DNA from 4 places in the Vibrio sp. J502 genome. Region 4 is predicted to be linked to each of the others. Evidence: riboswitches for the same ligand, from Rfam matches in the RefSeq annotation. Region 4 holds a riboswitch; each other region holds the start of a gene.
The links. Region 4 has a riboswitch for thiamine pyrophosphate ahead of N5E84_RS15740 (thiamine ABC transporter substrate-binding protein). Riboswitches for the same ligand answer to the same signal wherever they lie in the genome.
Positions count from the first base shown of each region.

Region 1: another riboswitch for thiamine pyrophosphate. It lies ahead of thiC (phosphomethylpyrimidine synthase ThiC); the one in region 4 lies ahead of N5E84_RS15740 (thiamine ABC transporter substrate-binding protein).
Region 2: another riboswitch for thiamine pyrophosphate. It lies ahead of thiB (thiamine ABC transporter substrate binding subunit); the one in region 4 lies ahead of N5E84_RS15740 (thiamine ABC transporter substrate-binding protein).
Region 3: another riboswitch for thiamine pyrophosphate. It lies ahead of thiD (bifunctional hydroxymethylpyrimidine kinase/phosphomethylpyrimidine kinase); the one in region 4 lies ahead of N5E84_RS15740 (thiamine ABC transporter substrate-binding protein).

Region 1 covers NZ_CP104554.1:2,788,119-2,793,688, forward strand. The annotation lists gene thiE (thiamine phosphate synthase) at 1-1,035, opposite strand, end outside; gene thiC (phosphomethylpyrimidine synthase ThiC) at 1,040-2,989, opposite strand; TPP riboswitch at 3,099-3,197, opposite strand; gene crcB (fluoride efflux transporter CrcB) at 3,250-3,633, opposite strand; tRNA gene N5E84_RS13030 (tRNA-Trp) at 4,002-4,078, opposite strand; tRNA gene N5E84_RS13035 (tRNA-Asp) at 4,138-4,214, opposite strand; rRNA gene rrf (5S ribosomal RNA) at 4,244-4,359, opposite strand; rRNA gene N5E84_RS13045 (23S ribosomal RNA) at 4,447-5,570, opposite strand, start outside.
Region 2 covers NZ_CP104554.1:80,379-85,948, forward strand. The annotation lists partial or broken gene fbp (class 1 fructose-bisphosphatase) at 1-619, opposite strand, end outside; gene mpl (UDP-N-acetylmuramate:L-alanyl-gamma-D-glutamyl-meso-diaminopimelate ligase) at 892-2,250, shown strand; gene N5E84_RS00480 (flavin prenyltransferase UbiX) at 2,280-2,909, shown strand; TPP riboswitch at 2,939-3,058, shown strand; gene thiB (thiamine ABC transporter substrate binding subunit) at 3,125-4,117, shown strand; gene thiP (thiamine/thiamine pyrophosphate ABC transporter permease ThiP) at 4,131-5,570, shown strand, end outside.
Region 3 covers NZ_CP104554.1:2,021,696-2,027,265, forward strand. The annotation lists gene N5E84_RS09345 (acetate uptake transporter) at 1-23, opposite strand, end outside; gene N5E84_RS09350 (chitinase) at 203-1,891, opposite strand; gene thiD (bifunctional hydroxymethylpyrimidine kinase/phosphomethylpyrimidine kinase) at 2,172-3,029, opposite strand; TPP riboswitch at 3,130-3,240, opposite strand; gene guaA (glutamine-hydrolyzing GMP synthase) at 3,290-4,843, opposite strand; gene guaB (IMP dehydrogenase) at 4,925-5,570, opposite strand, start outside.
Region 4 covers NZ_CP104554.1:3,346,124-3,351,693, reverse strand. The annotation lists partial or broken gene N5E84_RS21465 (ABC transporter permease subunit) at 1-646, opposite strand, end outside; partial or broken gene N5E84_RS21460 (ABC transporter permease subunit) at 740-1,487, opposite strand; gene N5E84_RS15745 (thiamine ABC transporter substrate binding subunit) at 1,537-2,178, opposite strand; gene N5E84_RS15740 (thiamine ABC transporter substrate-binding protein) at 2,156-2,440, opposite strand; TPP riboswitch at 2,595-2,714, opposite strand; partial or broken gene N5E84_RS15735 (flavin prenyltransferase UbiX) at 2,744-3,372, opposite strand; partial or broken gene mpl (UDP-N-acetylmuramate:L-alanyl-gamma-D-glutamyl-meso-diaminopimelate ligase) at 3,402-4,758, opposite strand; gene fbp (class 1 fructose-bisphosphatase) at 5,031-5,570, shown strand, end outside.

The DNA.
Region 1 (5,570 bases), 560 kb from region 4:
TTTCAACCTAACAAGCCCCTGTGGCTTAGAGGGCATAATTTTGGTGGTGGTTGGGAATATGTGACCCAAAGCGATATAGCTGGGATCTAGTGAAGCGATGTTCAGAATCTCATAATAGCCGTGAGTTGAAATGCCTAAACAGATCCCAGCTTGAGCAATTTGTGCTAAATCTGCATTGGTGAGATCTTCTTGTCCAAGATGAATGCCAAAAGCACCATGCTTTATCGCAAGCTGCCAATGATCATTAATAAAAACCTGTGCTTGATAGGCTTGTCCAAGCTCAATAGCGGCGATAATTTGTGATTCGAGATCAGGATGTGTTGAATCTTTTATTCGCAGTTGGATTGTCTTTACATCAAACTTCAATAACCGCTCGACCCACTCAGCGCTATCCACAACAGGGTAAAGGCCAATATTTTTGTCTATCTTTGGAAAATAGATATGATTTTGTTTATCGTCAGCAAAGATGCCAGCTACTGAATGTTGTAGCTGAGGAAAATATCGGCTATCCGTTGGCCATGTTTCACGTGAAACACTCATTGCCGCGCGAGCAACCACTAAAGCATCCTCTAGTGGAAAGTCGAGACACAACAATGATAGAACCCAAGCAAAGTGCTCACTCTTTGCATCAGCAGCATGAGCATTCGTAGAATATCTTATACGACGCAGCTCTTCTCCGTGATACCACTCATCAACATAGTCGTGTGAGTCAGCAGCTGTAAGCCCTATCTTGACCAAACAAGTTTCTCGTTTCTGGGAGTGCTCAAATGGCATTTGAGCGCAAAAATTGACTTGGTATTGCAAGAATAAATTGGGCTTATCAGTTAAAACACTTAGCGCATCTTCGCACGAGGCTAAGCAATCGCTGCCAATCAAAGATGAGTATGAAGGCGTTACTAATTGACAATATAAAGTTGGGCTGGCACCCAAAAAAATATCATCGATATCAAAACCATGATGCTTGGCCAATAGCAAAACCTGTTGTACTTGAGCAGTCAACGCAATGTCATCACGGGGGATAAGTAATTGAATCATCTAATTACTCCTCGCTAACGACTGACCGTTGACTAACAGCAGGATGATAAAGCTCTGATCCTGAGGCTTTAAACTCTTGCGATTTCTGTCTCATGCCTTGTAACGGGTCATCTAGCAGCGTAACGGAAATGAGCGCATCAGCAGCAACTTGCTTGGTATCTAGCGCATACTCTCGAACCTCTTGAGAGATTTTCATCGAGCAGAATTTCGGCCCGCACATTGAGCAAAAATGCGCGACTTTACCAGACTCTTGCGGAAGAGTTTCATCGTGAAAAGCACGCGCCGTAACTGGGTCTAATGCAAGATTAAATTGGTCTTCCCAACGAAACTCAAAACGTGCTTTCGATAACGCATTATCGCGCACTTGTGCTCCCGGGTGCCCTTTCGCAAGGTCTGCAGCATGTGCTGCCAATTTATAAGTAATTAAACCCGTTTTAACATCTTCTTTGTTTGGTAAACCAAGGTGCTCTTTCGGTGTTACATAGCAAAGCATCGCGCAACCATACCAGCCAATCATCGCAGCGCCAATGCCGGAAGTGATGTGATCATATCCCGGAGCAATATCGGTAGTTAATGGGCCCAAGGTATAGAATGGCGCTTCATGGCAATGCTTTAATTGTTCATCCATATTCTCTTTAATCAAATGCATGGGGATATGGCCAGGGCCTTCAATAATGACCTGTACATCATATTCCCACGCTATTTTGGTCAATTCACCTAAAGTGCGCAGCTCTGCAAATTGTGCTTCATCGTTAGCATCGGCAATGGATCCTGGCCGTAGTCCATCCCCTAAGGAAAGGGCGACGTCATACTTGGCGCAAATTTCACAAATTTCACGGAAATGAGTGTAAAGAAAACTCTCGGTATGATGGGCTAAACACCATTTAGCGATAATAGAGCCGCCACGCGAAACGATGCCAGTAACACGTTTCGCGGTCATTGGCACATAACGAAGCAATAAACCAGCATGAATTGTAAAGTAATCAACACCTTGCTCCGCTTGCTCAAGTAAGGTATCGCGCATTACTTCCCATGATAAATCCTCCGCAATACCATTTACTTTTTCCAATGCTTGATACATAGGCACAGTGCCAATCGGTACGGGGCTATTACGCAAAATCCATTCTCGAGTTTCGTGAATATTGCGCCCAGTAGAGAGATCCATCACGGTATCCCCACCCCAGCGGGTTGCCCATACCAATTTTTCAACCTCTTCTTCAATTGATGAAGAGACAGATGAGTTACCGATATTCGCATTCACTTTGACGAGAAAATTACGACCAATGATCATCGGCTCTGATTCAGGATGGTTAATATTCGACGGGATAATGGCTCGTCCTTCGGCAACCTCACGACGCACAAACTCAGGAGTTATTTGCTTTGGTAGATTAGCCCCCAAATGAATCCCTGCATGTTGCTGGCTCAGCTGTGCATCCATACACTCTCCACGTCGCGTATTTTCGCGAATGGCAATGTATTCCATTTCGGGTGTGATAACACCTTGCCGCGCATAATGAAGTTGAGTAACGCACTTCCCTTTCTTTGCTCGGCGTATAGCTGGTAAGTTCCCATAACGTAGTTCGTCCAATGTATCATCAGATAAACGTTCTTTAGTGTAAGCAGAACTGACCTCATCAAGCCACTCGGTATCATCCCGATCAGCGATCCATTTATCCCTTAATTTAGGCAAACCCTGATATAAGTCGATAGTATGAGATGGGTCGGTATAGACACCTGAAGTGTCATAAACGCATATAGATTCATTCGGTTGATAAATCTGTGAGGACTTTGTGCCTCCGACCAAGCTGTCAGATAGTTTAATCTCACGCATTGGCACGCGGATATCCGAACGTGAACCAGTAATATAGATTTTAGAGGAATTTGGGTAGGGTTCGACAGACAATGTGTCAATGAATTGTTTGGCTTTCAGTCTCGCTTGTTTGCGACTCGACATAGCATCTTCCTTTTTTGTACTAGGGATAAATGCTTGACGGATTAATGCACAAGAGTTGATCAAAATAGAATTTTGATCTTAAGGACATAACGCTAGATAGATCACTAGCAGGTTATATTCTCTTGTTCCCTTCGCAGGTATTAGCCTGATCAGGTTCAACGGATCCCGAAAATACGGTCTCAGCCTTATGGCACTCCGACAAGTTGAATCACGATTATAGGGAAAGACTATCCATTAACCAAGATGAAATTGTAATTTCGTTAACTTTTCATCAACAACTGGAAACCTATCCAAGCCGCTGAGATACTTAGCACCACGTTTAATAAGACATTAACACCCATTTTCAGAAAGGCTCCTTGCTGCATCAGCAATACATTATCCATTGAGAATGTAGAAAATGTGGTTAATGCACCCAAGAAACCCAAACCAATAATCTGGCGCCATGGCTCAGTTGCAAGTAATTCACTCTCAAAAGCAGCGATCAACAATCCCATAATAAATGAGCCGACAACGTTGACCATCAGCGTTCCATAAGGGAATCCACGCCCTAATAACTGAACACTTAGCTCGGTAACCAAATAACGAGCGCACGCACCAAATGCACCACCTAATGCAATAAAACCTAAAATAGACAGCTGTCCCATAACGAATTCCTAAAAGTAACCGTCGTTATTTTAACCGCTAAGCATAATAAATCGAACCTAATTACTAAAATAATCAAGGAAAGTTATGCTGATAATCTAGTGCTTTTAAAAAGTTACATCCGTCACTTACTGAGTAAATGGATAAGCTAAACCGCTCTTAATGCCAATTGAAGTAACAATATGATCTAATTAAGGCTATTTCACGCTCGGGATCGCTTTCTTGGATACAGCTTGAGTACAGAGAGCTGGCCACAAAAATGTGCCGAAGGGATGAGGTAAACGGAATTAGTTAATTTTTCGGATTGCTATCTATAGAGGAAGTGAACAGATAGCAAAAAGCCTCAGCATTTCTGCGGAGGCTTGATAGATGGCAGGGGTGGAGAGATTCGAACTCCCAACACGCGGATTTGGAATCCGCTGCTCTGCCAGTTGGAGCTACACCCCTAAAACTTTATCTTACTCATTGAAGAAAACCTCAACATGACTGCTGAGGCACTTAATAAGTGGCGGAGCGGACGGGACTCGAACCCGCGACCCCCGGCGTGACAGGCCGGTATTCTAACCAACTGAACTACCGCTCCGCAGCGTGTCTGGTTAGACAATATTCAAAGCCTGGCGATGTCCTACTCTCACATGGGGAGACCCCACACTACCATCGGCGCTGTTGTGTTTCACTTCTGAGTTCGGCATGGAATCAGGTGGGTCCACAACGCTATGGTCGCCAAGAAAATTTCTTAATTCGGAAAGCTGTTTCGTTCTCATTCACACATTCAATGTTCTTCCATTGAGCCCACAAAACCCCTTCGGTGTTGTATGGTTAAGCCTCACGGGCAATTAGTATTGGTTAGCTCAACGCCTCGCAGCGCTTACACACCCAACCTATCAACGTTCTAGTCTCGAACAACCCTTTAGGACACTTAAAGTGCCAGGGAAGACTCATCTCAGGGCTCGCTTCGCGCTTAGATGCTTTCAGCGCTTATCAATTCCGAACTTAGCTACCGGGCAATGCCATTGGCATGACAACCCGAACACCAGCGGTTCGTCCACTCCGGTCCTCTCGTACTAGGAGCAGCCCCCTTCAATCTTCCAACGCCCACGGCAGATAGGGACCGAACTGTCTCACGACGTTCTAAACCCAGCTCGCGTACCACTTTAAATGGCGAACAGCCATACCCTTGGGACCGACTTCAGCCCCAGGATGTGATGAGCCGACATCGAGGTGCCAAACACCGCCGTCGATATGAACTCTTGGGCGGTATCAGCCTGTTATCCCCGGAGTACCTTTTATCCGTTGAGCGATGGCCCTTCCATTCAGAACCACCGGATCACTATGACCTACTTTCGTACCTGCTCGAACCGTCATTCTCGCAGTTAAGCGGGCTTATGCCATTGCACTAACCTCACGATGTCCAACCGTGATTAGCCCACCTTCGTGCTCCTCCGTTACTCTTTGGGAGGAGACCGCCCCAGTCAAACTACCCACCAGGCACTGTCCGCAACCCCGATGAGGGGCCTACGTTAGAACATCAAAACGACAAGGGTGGTATTTCAAGGTCGACTCCACGCAATCTAGCGACTGCGCTTCTAAGTCTCCCACCTATCCTACACATGTAGGTTCAATGTTCAGTGCCAAGCTGTAGTAAAGGTTCACGGGGTCTTTCCGTCTAGCCGCGGGTACACTGCATCTTCACAGCGATTTCAATTTCACTGAGTCTCGGGTGGAGACAGCGTGGCCATCATTACGCCATTCGTGCAGGTCGGAACTTACCCGACAAGGAATTTCGCTACCTTAGGACCGTTATAGTTACGGCCGCCGTTTACCGGGGCTTCGATCAAGAGCTTCGACCTAAGTCTAACCCCATCAATTAACCTTCCGGCACCGGGCAGGCGTCACACCGTATACGTCATCTTGCGATTTTGCACAGTGCTGTGTTTTT
Region 2 (5,570 bases), 100 kb from region 4:
TTTTACCATCATCGAAGGTCATCATATTGGGGTGTGAAAGATAGAAAGTGCCGAGTGACGGATCATAAGTAAAGCCATTCACGCCGTTGCCAGTGGTATACACCAACATGGTTGAAGAGCCGTAAATAACATAACCAGCCGCAACCTGTTTATTACCGGGTTGTAAGAAGTCTTCTTGTGTTGGTGGCGTGCCGACTGGCGATACGCGGCGATAAATAGAAAAAATCGTGCCGACAGAGACATTGACATCGATGTTGGATGAGCCGTCCAGCGGGTCCATCAACACCACGTATTTTGCATTTTTGTTGAGCTCTTTGCTGAACGCAACCGCTTCATCTTCTTCTTCACTGGCGACACCACACACTTGATCGCGCGCTTCAAGCGCCGCTTTAAATTTTTCGTTGGCGTACACATCGAGTTTTTGTTGTTCTTCGCCTTGAATATTATCCGTACCAACTGCACCGGTAATATCAGCAAGGCCTGCTTTGTTGATTTCTCTATTAACAATTTTTGCCGCAAGACGAATAGAGGACAACAGAGATGAAAGATCACCGCTTGCGTGGGGGAAGTCATGTTGTTTCTCAACAATAAACTCGCCAAGAGTGCGAATCTCAGACATGTTATTTCCTTAACATAGCTATATAGGGGGGAGTGATTGTTTCACAACGCATCCTCTTGTTGGGATGTCGGCCGAAACGAGGCACCCATTTGATAACGTTTGGGTAACACTGCGATTTTAGGGCTTAGATCTTTTTAATGGTAATGAAGTAACAGATTGAGATCTCAATTTGTTTGTCGACTTTTTAGAAGTTGCAAACATGCTCGCTTTTCTTAAATGGATGGTGATAATGGAGACAATCACTCACAACGCCATGTGCGAGGCTAGGATTTATGCATATTCACATTCTTGGGATTTGCGGTACGTTTATGGGCGGTGTTGCCGTTTTAGCGCGGCAATTAGGTCATAAAGTTACCGGCAGCGACGCCAACGTTTACCCTCCGATGAGTACGTTATTGGAGTCTCAAGGGATCGAGATTATCGAAGGCTTTGACCCTGCCCAATTAGAGTCCAAGCCTGATTTGGTGGTGATTGGCAACGCCATGAGTCGCGGCAATCCGTGTGTTGAATATGTGCTGAACCACAACTTGCGTTACACTTCTGGCCCGCAATGGTTGCAAGAGTTCCTGTTGCATGACCGCTGGGTCCTTGCGGTGGCTGGTACACACGGTAAAACCACCACGTCGAGCATGTTGGCGTGGATCTTAGAAGATTGCGGTTACCAACCGGGCTTTTTGGTGGGAGGCGTACTTGGCAACTTTGGTATTTCTGCGCGTTTGGGCGAAAGCATGTTTTTTGTGGTTGAAGCCGATGAATATGACAGCGCTTTTTTCGATAAGCGTTCTAAGTTTGTCCATTATCACCCACGCACTTTAGTGTTGAACAACTTAGAGTTTGATCATGCGGACATTTTTGACGATCTTGAAGCGATTAAGCGCCAATTTCATCATCTAGTGCGTACTGTTCCGGGCAATGGTCGTATTTTTGCTCCGCAAAAAGAGCGCGCATTAGCGGATGTTCTCGCACGTGGCTGCTGGAGCGAAACTGAGTTTACCGGTGAGCAAGCGCAGTGGAAAGCTGAAAAAATTACGCGTGATGGTTCGCAATTTGATGTGTTCTTTGACAATGAACGCGTGGGGCGCGTGACTTGGGATTTGGTTGGCGATCATAATGTCGATAACGCCTTAATGGCGATTGGCGCGGCGCGTCACGTGGGTGTCACTCCGGATTTAGCCTGTCAAGCTTTGGGCAAATTTATCAATACCAAACGTCGTTTAGAGCTCAAAGGCGAAGTGAACGGTATTACGTTGTATGACGATTTTGCTCATCATCCAACGGCCATTGAACTTACTTTGGGCGGTTTACGTAACAAGGTAGGCGATCAGAAAATTATCGCGGTTTTAGAGCCTCGTTCTGCTACGATGAAGTTGGGCGTACATAAGCAAACTTTAGCGGCGTCATTACAGCAAGCCGATTCAGTTTATCTCTATCAGCCGAACAATCTTGCTTGGTCGGTGCAGGATGTGGCTGACCAATGCTCACAACCAGCGCAAGTGAATGATGATATTGATGCTTTCGTCGCGCAAATTGCGCAGGAAGCCCAGCCGGGCGATCACATTTTGGTGATGAGCAATGGTGGCTTTGAAGGTATTCATAACAAGCTCCTACTTGCATTAAATCAAGCCATGTAATGCCAGCGACACAAACGAAATAGAGAGTTATGACAACACAACAGAAAGCCATCACTTTAGCCTTTACTGGCGCTTCAGGTGCTCCTTACGGACTTCGTCTGTTGGAGTGTTTATTGGCTGCAGATTACCGAGTGTATCTTTTGATCTCTTCGGCCGCGCGCGTTGTGCTTGCAACCGAGCACGGTTTGAAGTTGCCCAGTGGGAGTGAGGCAGCCAAAGCAGCGTTGGTGGAACATTTACACTGCGATGCCTCACAGCTTGTCGTGTGCGGCAAAGAAGAGTGGTTTTCACCAGTGGCTTCGGGCTCTGCCGCGCCAAAACAGATGGTGGTGTGCCCATGTTCGGCAGGCAGCGTTGCGGCGATTGCCCATGGCATGTCCGATAATTTGATCGAACGTGCTGCCGATGTCGTGATGAAAGAGCGTGGCCAATTGGTGTTAGTGGTGCGCGAAACTCCGTTTTCCACCTTACATTTAGAAAACATGTTCAAGTTGTCGCAAATGGGCGTCACCATTATGCCCGCTGCCCCCGGTTTTTATCATCAGCCGCAGTCAATTGAAGACTTGGTCGATTTTATGGTGGCGCGTATTTTGGACCATTTAGGCGTTGAACAAGGGCTTGTGCCACGTTGGGGATATGACTCACGCCCAACGGTGTAGCTTATTGCGTTAATTCCAATTACAATCCACCTCACTCAACGGGGAGCAAATCATTCATCTCAATGAATGCTGCTGAGATCAAGCGTGAGCTTGGGACCCGTAAACCTGAACCAGATAATGCTGGCGTAGGAATTGGGTTAGGATCTCAGAATAGGAATAATGGAATATTCTCATCCTCCTCAAGCCTGTGCCGCTCAACCAAGGAGAGCGACCAGTTGAACACCACTCTTAATACCATTGCACTTGCCACCATCACCTCTTTTTCAGCGCATGCCGCTGACAATATCCTTACCGTTTATACCTATGACTCGTTCGCATCAGAATGGGGCCCGGGACCGGCGATTGAAAAAGCATTCGAAGCACAATGCGCTTGCGATCTTCAGTTTGTGGCACTCGATGATGGGGTATCGATCCTAAACCGTTTGCGTCTTGAAGGTAATAACAGTAAAGCAGACATCGTACTCGGTTTAGATAACAACTTAATGGCCGAGGCAAAACAGACTGGCTTATTGGCAAATCATAATGTCGAGACGGGCCAAGTCACGCTACCCGGTGGTTGGAGTGATGAAACATTTGTTCCTTATGATTACGGCTATTTTGCCTTTGTTTACAATAAAGAGAAATTAGCAAACCCACCCCAAAGCTTAAAAGAGTTGGTAGAAAAGCGCGATGATCTTAAAGTGATTTATCAAGATCCACGCACTTCAACACCCGGTCAAGGTTTGCTGCTGTGGATGAAATCTGTCTATGGTGAGAAAGCCAATTTAGCATGGCAACAGCTCGCCAATAAGACGGTGACAGTCACCAAAGGTTGGTCAGAAGCCTATGCGATGTTTCTAAAAGGTGAGTCCGATCTGGTGCTCTCTTACACCACCTCTCCAGCCTATCATTTGATTGCGGAAAATGACGCCAAGTACGCGGCTGCCGATTTTGCCGAAGGACACTACATGCAAATGGAAGTCGCTGCGAAAGTAAAACACAGTGATAACGGCAAATTGGCCGATGAGTTCATGCACTTTATTTTAAGTGATCAATTTCAGTCGGTGATGCCAACCGGAAACTGGATGTATCCTGTGACGTCTGTCGCGCTACCGAAAGGTTTTGAAACGCTGGCTGTGCCACCAAAGGCGCTTACCTTTAGCGCACAAGAGGTGTCTGAGATGCGTAAAGCGTGGATCCGTGAGTGGCAAACCGCCTTAACGTTTTAAGGTGCGATAAAGTTTGAATGCTATTCCTAAAATAGGCATTGGGGTCGCGATGCTTGTCGCGACCTTTGTCATCAGTGCTTTGGCGGCGTTGCTGTTACAAGCACCCAGCTTAAATGTGATGCACGTATGGCAAGACCCGTATTATCGCCATGTCACTCAATTTAGTTTTTACCAAGCCAGCTTGTCGATGCTGCTCAGTGTTGGTTTCGCGGTTCCTGTTGCTCACGCACTTTACCGTCGTCGATTTTGGGGACGTGCGCTGCTGATCAAATTGTTTGCAACGACCTTAGTGCTTCCGGTGCTGGTGGGCGTATTTGGTTTGTTGGCCATTTATGGTAATAGCGGTCTGCTCGCCTCGCTGCTCGCGTGGTTTGATAGCAAACTGCCGTTTTCCATTTACGGATTAAACGGTATTTTACTGGCGCATCTGTTTTTTAATCTCCCGTATGCCAGCCGTTTATTGCTGCAAGCGTTAGAGTCGATTCCGGCAGAACAACATAAGTTATGCGCGCATCTTGGCATGAGTCATTGGCACAAATTTCGTTGGGTTGAATGGCCGCGTTTGCGTCAGCAGCTTCCTCATGTCTGTGGTTTGGTGTTCATGCTCTGTTTTACCAGTTTTGCCACTGTGATGGCACTTGGCGGCGGGCCTAAATCAACCACGATTGAGCTGGCGATTTATCAGGCGATCAAATTTGATTTTGATTTACAAGCTGGTGCGCTGCTTGCGCTGTGGCAGATGCTGTTATGCGGGCTGCTGTCTCTATCCATTTCACGTCTAGCGAAGCCATTAGCCATCACCACAGGGCGTCAAGCGAGTGATTATGTGGTTAGTCGAGACAATCGAAAAGCACAATGCTGGGACGGCGCATGGATCTTCCTTGCGTTGCTGTTAGTACTTCCGCCGCTGGTGATGGTCATCTTGAGTGGTTTAAATTCGCAGCTTTTTCACGTCTTGAGTGATGAGCAATTCTGGCGTGCGCTTTGGGCTTCACTACAAGTGGCGTTATTGGCAAGCGTGGTTGCTGTTTCGGCTGGGGTTGCCATACTCATCACGACTCGCGCTTTGCGCCTGCAGCAGCACAACCGTAAGGCGGACCAACTAGAGTTGATTGGCGCGATTATTTTGGTCACGCCAGGGCTTGTTATCAGCACCGGGCTTTTTCTGTTGCTGCGTATCTGGACCGATGCATTTAGCCTAGCGTATTGGGTGGTTTTTTTCGTCAATGGCTTAATGGCATTGCCGTATGTGTTGAAAACATTGGCGCAACCTATGCTGCATATCGCGCAGCAATATCAATGGTTATGTGCCAGCCTTGGCATTAAAGGGTGGCAGCGTTTGCAAGTGATTGAGCTGCGTGCGTTGCGTAAACCCTTAGCGCATGCCTTTGCGATCAGCTTTTTGCTCTCAATGGGGGATTTAAGTGCGATTGCTCTATTTGGTAGCCAAGAG
Region 3 (5,570 bases), 1.3 Mb from region 4:
GGATTGGCCAATTTAGTAGACATTCGCGAGTACCTTAAAAAATGTTGATAAAAATTACGCGCGGATTTTAGTGGAGTAGCACACAAAATGGAAAGAACGTTAACGAAAACTAAGATTGTAAATTTAACCACTTGATTATTCAAAAAGAGAGCAGAACAACCGAATTCGATCGTGCTGCTCTCCTTTTGCTAAATGTTACTCTCTATTGACAGTTTATTTCATCCCAAAACCAGTTACTTTGCGTGGGTGATTCCCATACTCCGGGGTTATTTTTAGCCATAAAACACTTTCCATTATGCGTAATTTTATCGCCATTTTTTGCAACAGTAACCCCTGCAACCCAGCTTGAAAAATCACTGCTTGGTGGCGTAGGCTCTGGCGTGACGGGCGGTTCTGGCTCGGTGACCACTGGTGGTGGCTCAACAGGGTCAGGTGTTATGGGCGCTGTTGGTTCACCCGTAATAAGCTTCCAAGGATCACCTTGAGTGGGTTCATTACCTTGTGACCACCACTTAGCTTCATAAGTAGCGCCTTTATAGCTCACTTTATCGCCCGTGTTATATACCTTTGTTGCTTCCCAGCCGACGATGCCATCCACTGGTGGCTCTGGTGGCGTACCGGGATCAATCGCATCCACAACACGCACTTGGGGCCAGCTAGAATGTGAACCATAAAAGTTAGTCACACATTTTTCGTAATCACCAGCAACAAGGGCTGAATACGCGGTTTGGAAACCAACCAGTTCACATTCAAACGAGTAGCCACCTGGGCGATCAGAGTAATATTTCCAGTTGCCATCCCAATTGGTGTACAGCACGTCAGTCGCACCGTTCAAATTTAAGCTACCGTAAGGCGTTTGCTGCCAACAGGTATTCTTTTCATCAGACTCAATCGGTATTTGATAATGATCGGCTAGCCCTTCCCAGTAGCGAATACGATTAACCGGTTGACCTTTATCTTTGTTCTGTTCACCGCACTCAATGCCACCATTGATAACGTTAATTGTGGTGCCAAAACCATAACCAATACCAGCATCGCTTTCACGCTGCGAAGGTGTCCATGTACGGTCAATTACGTGCAACATTGCCGGTTTCGGTGCTTGAGGTGTTAAAAAAAACCAAATCGCTGAAGCTAAGTTCAACCAAGAATCAGCGACTAATCCGGGGTTATTGAGCAGTACTTTGGCATCACCATCAAACATCACTTCAGAAAAAGCGCCATAGTTGAAATGATAAGAGAGCTGCTTCGCGCCTCGACCAAAATACCCTTGCCCGGCGGCGCACGGCCAACGAGCATTTTGCCAATCATTTTGGCCACAACCGGTTGTATAGCCACTTTGCCCTTCAGACCACCCCATTTCACGTACATGAACCAGTGCTTGCTGCCACTCTTCAAGCCCATTAGGGTTATCAGATACGTTGTCTTTCGCAATGTGGCCACCCGTTTCTTGTGAGAAATGAGCAAAAGCCGTCACGATGGATTTTTTACAAATTGCGTCTGAATCTCGGCCATCCGTATATTCGCCACAAAACGCGGGGAATTTGCCTATTGCCCGTAAGAAGCGCGTATAGGTGTATTCGGGAGCCGCCATTTGAGTTAAGAAATCCCACTCGTACTGTGGAAATACCCGTTCAACACGCTTGACGTTTTCAGGGTTAGAACTTAACCCCAGTACTATTGCTTCAACAATCGCATTCGAACGCGTTTCTAGTGCTTCCGACCAAATAGCATACATAGGATCCGCTGTTTTGGCTTTTTCTGCCGCTTGTAGCTCTACTTTAGAGACAATATAACCCGCGGAATTTTCAGGGTCAGGTAAGATATTTAACGCGTAACTGTTTGCGGCTAAGACACTGCTAATCAGCACGGCTAAATGCTTTGTTTTCAACATATCAATCCCTTATTTTTTGCTTAGTGGGTACGGTGAAAATAGTATGGATAGCCGAGCCATTGTTGACAGTGAAACTTATTAATTAAATGTCAAAATGCGAGTGGTTTCATCATGATGTAAACCAATTATCGTACGGCGACATCGCCCTTTGAAGGCAAGTCGATAAATATGAAAAAGCCTCAAAAAAGCTTGAGGCTTTTAGAGTTCAATCTATTTTTCATCAGGTTAAGTGAACAACCAATGCCTCAAATTTCTCAAGCATCATCGCACCGGCAATGGCTTAGCGCACATGAGTGTGGCCAGTAAAAAAGTGATGAACTGGGCCGCGACCTTGGCCAACATCCAGTTCATCGGCATAGCCAATGGCTTGCGATATGTACTGCTTAGCCAAATACACGGATTTGTGCAGGTTATTTCCTTGAGCAAGATAAGAAGCGATCGCAGAAGAGAGCGTGCAACCCGTCCCATGGGTATTTGGGGTTGGAAAACGCTTCGCACTGAGTAATTCTGACGAATATTTCATGATCAAAAGATCATTGCTGTTTTCAGCGTGTTCTAAATGCCCACCTTTTAGCAACACCGCCTTTGCACCCAACGCTCGTAAGTCAGCCACCATGTCGTTCATTTCTGCTTCAGACTGAGGAACCGGCTTGCCAGTAAGCACTGCTCCTTCAAATAAATTGGGGGTAATGATGTCAGCCAAAGGGATCAACGTTTCTTTTAATGTGCTGATTGCCGATTGCTCAAGTAATAAATCACCACTGGTCGCCACCATCACGGGGTCTATCACAAGGCTCTTGGGTTGGTATTGCTGCATTTTTTTGGCAACGATCTTGATGATACCGGCATCGGCTAGCATGCCAATTTTAACGGCCACGATCTTCAAGTCGCTAAAGACAGCATCTAACTGGCTTTCAATATGATCAAGTGGAATGGGGAAAATGGCAGAAACGCCTTGAGTATTTTGTGAGGTAATGGCGGTAATAACGGAACACGCGAAACTGCCGGTTGCCGATATCGCTTTGATGTCGGCTTGAATGCCTGCCCCTCCACCGCTGTCAGACCCTGCGATAGTGAGTACAACAGGTATGTTTAATAGCGTCGTTTCTTGTGTGTGTTTCTGTATTGGTTGTGCCATGGTCGCTCCTATGACAAGACATACAGGAACTGACTTTGACCGTGGTTTGGAAAGTTCGGTAATCGAATTTACAAAGGTTAGCCGTTGTTATTCGGCTCGTGACAAAGTGCTCATAGTTCCCTACGTCAGTATTAACTGAATCAGGTTCGACGGGTCTCGAATTTCGATCTCAGCCTATGCAGAATCTGCATCGGCTCCCCGACTATTTCGCAGCAATCATAACAGGGCACTCACCGAAGGAGTACGCTTTTTTAGAGGAATTATTCCCACTCAATGGTGGCTGGTGGCTTACCTGAAATATCGTAAACCACACGAGAAATACCATTCACTTCATTGATGATACGGTTAGAAACCTTACCCAAGAACTCATAAGGCAGGTGCGCCCAATGTGCTGTCATAAAGTCAATGGTTTCCACAGCGCGTAGCGATACAACCCAATCGTATTTACGTCCATCACCCATAACGCCTACTGAACGAACAGGTAAGAAAACCGTGAAAGCTTGTGACACTTTGTTATACAGATCAGCGGCATGCAGCTCTTCAATGAAAATAGCATCGGCGCGGCGCAGCAAATCACAGTACTCTTTCTTCACTTCGCCCAACACGCGTACGCCAAGGCCAGGACCAGGGAACGGATGGCGGTAAAGCATGTTGTAAGGCAGGCCAAGCTCTAGGCCAATCTTGCGTACTTCATCTTTGAAAAGCTCACGCAGTGGTTCAACCAATCCCATTTCCATATCATCAGGCAAACCGCCAACGTTATGGTGAGATTTAATCACGTGCGCTTTACCTGTTTTAGAGGCAGCCGATTCAATCACATCTGGGTAAATCGTGCCTTGCGCAAGCCATTTCGCATTTTTCAATTTCTTTGATTCTTCATCGAAGATATCAACAAACACATGGCCGATGATTTTGCGTTTCGCTTCCGGATCAGACTCACCTTGCAGTGCGTTGAGGAAACGATCTTCTGCATTAACATGAATGATGTTTAAACCAAACTTGTTGCCAAACATATCCATTACTTGCTGAGCTTCATTCAGACGCAATAGGCCGTTATCAACGAATACGCAGGTTAATTTATCGCCAATCGCTCGGTGAGCCAGCATCGCCACAACTGACGAATCTACACCACCCGATAGGCCAAGGATCACCTCATCGTCGCCGACTTGCTCTTTAATACGAGCAACTGCATCTTCGATGATAGACTCAGCCGTCCATAGACGCTCACAACCACAAACGTTGAGAACGAAATTCTCAAGCATTTTTAGACCGTTTTTGGTGTGCGTGACTTCTGGGTGAAACTGCACGCCATAATATTTTTTCTCTTCATTCGCCATTGCCGCATAAGGACAAGTTTCCGTTTGCGCTGTTTTAACAAAATCAGCCGGAATTTGCACCACTTTATCACCATGGCTCATCCAAACATCTTGCGTTAGCTCAAGGTCGCTAAACAGGGCCGATTCACCCATTAGCTGTACAGCTGCATAACCAAATTCACGTTCCTCAGAACTGGCCACTTTTCCGCCCAACTGTTCAGCCATGGTTTGCATGCCATAGCAAACACCAAACACAGGTACGCCAGAATCAAACACATATTGTGGCGCACGCGGAGAGTTGGCTTCAGTCACACTTTCAGGACCACCAGAAAGAATAATGCCATCTGGGTTGAATTCACGGATGTCTGCTTCTTCAACATCCCAGCTCCACAGCTCACAATAAACACCGATTTCGCGAACACGGCGGGCAACCAGTTGTGTGTACTGAGAGCCGAAATCTAAGATCAGAATACGTTGGTCATGGATATCTTTAGTCATTTAAGGTCAATCTCAATCATTAATGTAGTGGATGGGGAGCATCGCGCTCCCCATAAGCTTCAAGCTATTCGTGGTTCGTCATTAACCCAAGCGGTAGTTTGGCGCTTCTTTGGTAATTTGAACGTCGTGCACGTGTGACTCTTTCATACCTGCACCAGAGATACGAACAAACTCGGCTTTAGTGCGCAGATCTTCGATAGTGGCCGAGCCAGTTAAGCCCATGCTTGAGCGTAAACCACCCATTTGTTGATGAACGATCTCTTTTAGACGGCCTCGATAAGCGATACGACCTTCGATCCCTTCAGGTACAAGCTTGTCAGCTGCATTGTCAGATTGGAAATAACGATCAGAAGAGCCTTGAGACATTGCACCCAGCGAACCCATACCGCGGTAAGCTTTATATGAACGGCCTTGGAACAAAATAACTTCACCCGGAGCTTCTTCAGTACCCGCAAACATGGAGCCGACCATCACACAAGATGCACCAGCAGCAATCGCTTTACAAATATCGCCAGAAAAGCGAATACCGCCATCAGCAATCACAGGAATACCGTATTGATCAGCCACTTCAACTGCATCAGAAATCGCCGTAATTTGAGGAACACCAACACCCGTTACAATACGCGTTGTACAGATTGAACCCGGGCCAATACCGACTTTGACCGCGCTTACGCCCGCGTCAATTAGAGCTTTCGCACCGGCACCCGTTGCAACATTGCCGCCGATA
Region 4 (5,570 bases):
CAACAGCGTAAGAGAAACCACCGCCGCCGCCTGCATTTGGTAACTGCCCAGCAGTTGGAACAGGTAAAGCGGTAAGGTTCTAAACTCTTGGCTACCAAATAGAGCAATCGCACTTAAATCCCCCATTGAGAGCAAAAGCTGATCGCAAAGGCATGCGCTAAGGGTTTACGCAACGCACGCAGCTCAATCACTTGCAAACGCTGCCACCCTTTAATGCCAAGGCTGGCACATAACCATTGATATTGCTGCGCGATATGCAGCATAGGTTGCGCCAATGTTTTCAACACATACGGCAATGCATTAAGCCATTGACGAAAAAAACCACCCAATACGCTAGGCTAAATGCATCGGTCCAGATACGCAGCAACAGAAAAAGCCCCGGTGCTGATAACAAGCCCTGGCGTGACCAAAATAATCGCGCCAATCAACTCTAGTTGGTCCGCCTTACGGTTGTGCTGCTGCAGGCGCAAAGCGCGAGTCGTGATGAGTATGGCAACCCCAGCCGAAACAGCAACCACGCTTGCCAATAACGCCACTTGTAGTGAAGCCCAAAGCGCACGCCAGAATTGCTCATCACTCAAGACGTGAAAAAGCTGCGAATTTAAACCACTCAGATGACCATCACCAGCGGCGGAAGTACTAACAGCAACGCAAGGAAGACTCCATGCGCCGTCCCAGCATTGTGCTTTTCGATTGTCTCGACTAACCACATAATCACTCGCTTGACGCCCTGTGGTGATGGCTAATGGCTTCGCTAGACGTGAAATGGATAGAGACAGCAGCCCGCATAAACAGCATCTGCCACAGCGCAAGCAGCGCACCAGCTTGTAAATCAAAATCAAATTGATCGCCTGATAAATCGCCAGCTCAATCGTGGTTGATTTAGGCCCGCCGCAAGTGCCATCACAGTGGCAAAACTGGTAAAACAGAGCATGAAACACCAAACCACAGACATGAGGAAGCTGCTGACGCAAACGCGGCCATTCAACCCAACGAAATTTGTGCCAATGACTCATGCCAAGATGCGCGCATAACTTATGTTGTTCTGCCGGAATCGACTCTAACGCTTGCAGCAATAAACGGCTGGCATACGGGAGATTAAAAAACAGATGCGCCAGTAAAATACCGTTTAATCCGTAAATGGAAAACGGCAGTTTGCTATCAAACCACGCGAGCAGCGAGGCGAGCAGACCGCTATTACCATAAATGGCCAACAAAACCAAATACGCCCACCAGCACCGGAAGCACTAAGGTCGTTGCAAACAATTTGATCAGCAGCGCACGTCCCCAAAATCGACGACGGTAAAGTGCGTGAGCAACAGGAACGCGAAACCAACACTGAGCAGCATCGACAAGCTGGCTTGGTAAAAACTAAATTGAGTGACATGGCGATAATACGGGTCTTGCCATACGTGCATCACATTTAAGCTGGGTGCTTGTAACAGCAACGCCGCCAAAGCACTGATGACAAAGGTCGCGACAAGCATCGCGACCCCAATGCCTATTTTAGGAATAGCATTCAAACTTTATCGCACCTTAAAACGTTAAGGCGGTTTGCCACTCACGGATCCACGCTTTACGCATCTCAGACACCTCTTGTGCGCTAAAGGTAAGCGCCTTTGGTGGCACAGCCAGCGTTTCAAAACCTTTCGGTAGCGCGACAGACGTCACAGGATACATCCAGTTTCCGGTTGGCATCACCGACTGAAATTGATCACTTAAAATAAAGTGCATGAACTCATCGGCCAATTTGCCGTTATCACTGTGTTTTACTTCGCAGCGACTTCCATTTGCATGTAGTGTCCTTCGGCAAATCGGCAGCCGCGTACTTGCGTCATTTTCCGCAATCAAATGATAGGCTGGAGAGGTGGTGTAAGAGAGCACCAGATCGGACTCACCTTTTAGAAACATCGCATAGGCTTCTGACCAACCTTTGGTGACTGTCACCGTCTTATTGGCGAGCTGTTGCCATGCTAAATTGGCTTTCTCACCATAGACAGATTTCATCCACAGCAGCAAACCTTGACCGGGTGTTGAAGTGCGTGGATCTTGATAAATCACTTTAAGATCATCGCGCTTTTCTACCAACTCTTTTAAGCTTTGGGGTGGGTTTGCTAATTTCTCTTTATTGTAAACAAAGGCAAAATAGCCGTAATCATAAGGAAACAAATGTTTCATCACTCCAACCACCGGGTAGCGTGACTTGGCCCGTCTCGACATTATGATTTGCCAATAAGCCAGTCTGTTTTGCCTCGGCCATTAAGTTGTTATCTAAACCGAGTACGATGTCTGCTTTACTGTTATTACCTTCAAGACGCAAACGGTTTAGGATCGATACCCCATCATCGAGTGCCACAAACTGAAGATCGCAAGCGCATTGTGCTTCGAATGCTTTTTCAATCGCCGGTCCCGGGCCCCCATTCTGATGCGAACGAGTCATAGGTATAAACGGTAAGGATATTGTCAGCGGCATGCGCTGAAAAAGAGGTGATGGTGGCAAGTGCAATGGTATTAAGAGTGGTGTTCAACTGGTCGCTCTCCTTGGTTGAGCGGCACAGGCTTGAGGAGGATGAGAATATTCCATTATTCCTATTCTGAGATCCTAACCCAATTCCTACGCCAGCATTATCTGGTTCAGGTTTACGGGTCCCAAGCTCACGCTTGATCTCAGCAGCATTCATTGAGATGAATGATTTGCTCCCCGTTGAGTGAGGTGGATTGTAATTGGAATTAACGCAATAAGCTACACCGTTGGGCGTGAGTCATATCCCCAACGTGGCACAAGCCCTTGTTCAACGCCTAAATGGTCCAAAATACGCGCCACCATAAAATCGACCAAGTCTTCAATTGACTGCGGCTGATGATAAAAACCGGGGGCAGCGGGCATAATGGTGACGCCCATTTGCGACAACTTGAACATGTTTTCTAAATGTAAGGTGGAAAACGGAGTTTCGCGCACCACTAACACCAATTGGCCACGCTCTTTCATCACGACATCGGCAGCACGTTCGATCAAATTATCGGACATGCCATGGGCAATCGCCGCAACGCTGCCTGCCGAACATGGCACACCACCATCTGTTTTGGCGCGGCAGAGCCCGAAGCCACTGGTGAAAACCACTCTTCTTTGCCGCACACGACAAGCTGTGAGGCATCGCAGTGTAAATGTTCCACCAACGCTGCTTTGGCTGCCTCACTCCCACTGGGCAACTTCAAACCGTGCTCGGTTGCAAGCACAACGCGCGCGGCCGAAGAGATCAAAAGATACACTCGGTAATCTGCAGCCAATAAACACTCCAACAGACGAAGTCCGTAAGGAGCACCTGAAGCGCCAGTAAAGGCTAAAGTGATGGCTTTCTGTTGTGTTGTCATAACTCTCTATTTCGTTTGTGTCGCTGGCATTACATGGCTTGATTTAATGCAAGTAGGAGCTTGTTATGAATACCTTCAAAGCCACCATTGCTCATCACCAAAATGTGATCGCCCGGCTGGGCTTCCTGCGCAATTTGCGCGACGAAAGCATCAATATCATCATTCACTTGCGCTGGTTGTGAGCATGGTCAGCCACATCCTGCACCGACCAAGCAAGATTGTTCGGCTGATAGAGATAAACTGAATCGGCTTGCTGTAATGACGCCGCTAAAGTTTGCTTATGTACGCCCAACTTCATCGTAGCAGAACGAGGCTCTAAAACCGCGATAATTTTCTGATCGCCTACCTTGTTACGTAAACCGCCCAAAGTAAGTTCAATGGCCGTTGGATGATGAGCAAAATCGTCATACAACGTAATACCGTTCACTTCGCCTTTGAGCTCTAAACGACGTTTGGTATTGATAAATTTGCCCAAAGCTTGACAGGCTAAATCCGGAGTGACACCCACGTGACGCGCCGCGCCAATCGCCATTAAGGCGTTATCGACATTATGATCGCCAACCAAATCCCAAGTCACGCGCCCCACGCGTTCATTGTCAAAGAACACATCAAATTGCGAACCATCACGCGTAATTTTTTCAGCTTTCCACTGCGCTTGCTCACCGGTAAACTCAGTTTCGCTCCAGCAGCCACGTGCGAGAACATCCGCTAATGCGCGCTCTTTTTGCGGAGCAAAAATACGACCATTGCCCGGAACAGTACGCACTAGATGATGAAATTGGCGCTTAATCGCTTCAAGATCGTCAAAAATGTCCGCATGATCAAACTCTAAGTTGTTCAACACTAAAGTGCGTGGGTGATAATGGACAAACTTAGAACGCTTATCGAAAAAGCGCTGTCATATTCATCGGCTTCAACCACAAAAAACATGCTTTCGCCCAAACGCGCAGAAATACCAAAGTTGCCAAGTACGCCTCCCACCAAAAAGCCCGGTTGGTAACCGCAATCTTCTAAGATCCACGCCAACATGCTCGACGTGGTGGTTTTACCGTGTGTACCAGCCACCGCAAGGACCCAGCGGTCATGCAACAGGAACTCTTGCAACCATTGCGGGCCAGAAGTGTAACGCAAGTTGTGGTTCAGCACATATTCAACACACGGATTGCCGCGACTCATGGCGTTGCCAATCACCACCAAATCAGGCTTGGACTCTAATTGGGCAGGGTCAAAGCCTTCGATAATCTCGATCCCTTGAGACTCCAATAACGTACTCATCGGAGGGTAAACGTTGGCGTCGCTGCCGGTAACTTTATGACCTAATTGCCGCGCTAAAACGGCAACACCGCCCATAAACGTACCGCAAATCCCAAGAATGTGAATATGCATAAATCCTAGCCTCGCACATGGCGTTGTGAGTGATTGTCTCCATTATCACCATCCATTTAAGAAAAGCGAGCATGTTTGCAACTTCTAAAAAGTCGACAAACAAATTGAGATCTCAATCTGTTACTTCATTACCATTAAAAAGATCTAAGCCCTAAAATCGCAGTGTTACCCAAACGTTATCAAATGGGTGCCTCGTTTCGGCCGACATCCCAACAAGAGGATGCGTTGTGAAACAATCACTCCCCCCTATATAGCTATGTTAAGGAAATAACATGTCTGAGATTCGCACTCTTGGCGAGTTTATTGTTGAGAAACAACATGACTTCCCCCACGCAAGCGGTGATCTTTCATCTCTGTTGTCCTCTATTCGTCTTGCGGCAAAAATTGTTAATAGAGAAATCAACAAAGCAGGCCTTGCTGATATTACCGGTGCAGTTGGTACGGATAATATTCAAGGCGAAGAACAACAAAAACTCGATGTGTACGCCAACGAAAAATTTAAAGCGGCGCTTGAAGCGCGCGATCAAGTGTGTGGTGTCGCCAGTGAAGAAGAAGATGAAGCGGTTGCGTTCAGCAAAGAGCTCAACAAAAATGCAAAATACGTGGTGTTGATGGACCCGCTGGACGGCTCATCCAACATCGATGTCAATGTCTCTGTCGGCACGATTTTTTCTATTTATCGCCGCGTATCGCCAGTCGGCACGCCACCAACACAAGAAGACTTCTTACAACCCGGTAATAAACAGGTTGCGGCTGGTTATGTTATTTACGGCTCTTCAACCATGTTGGTGTATACCACTGGCAACGGCGTG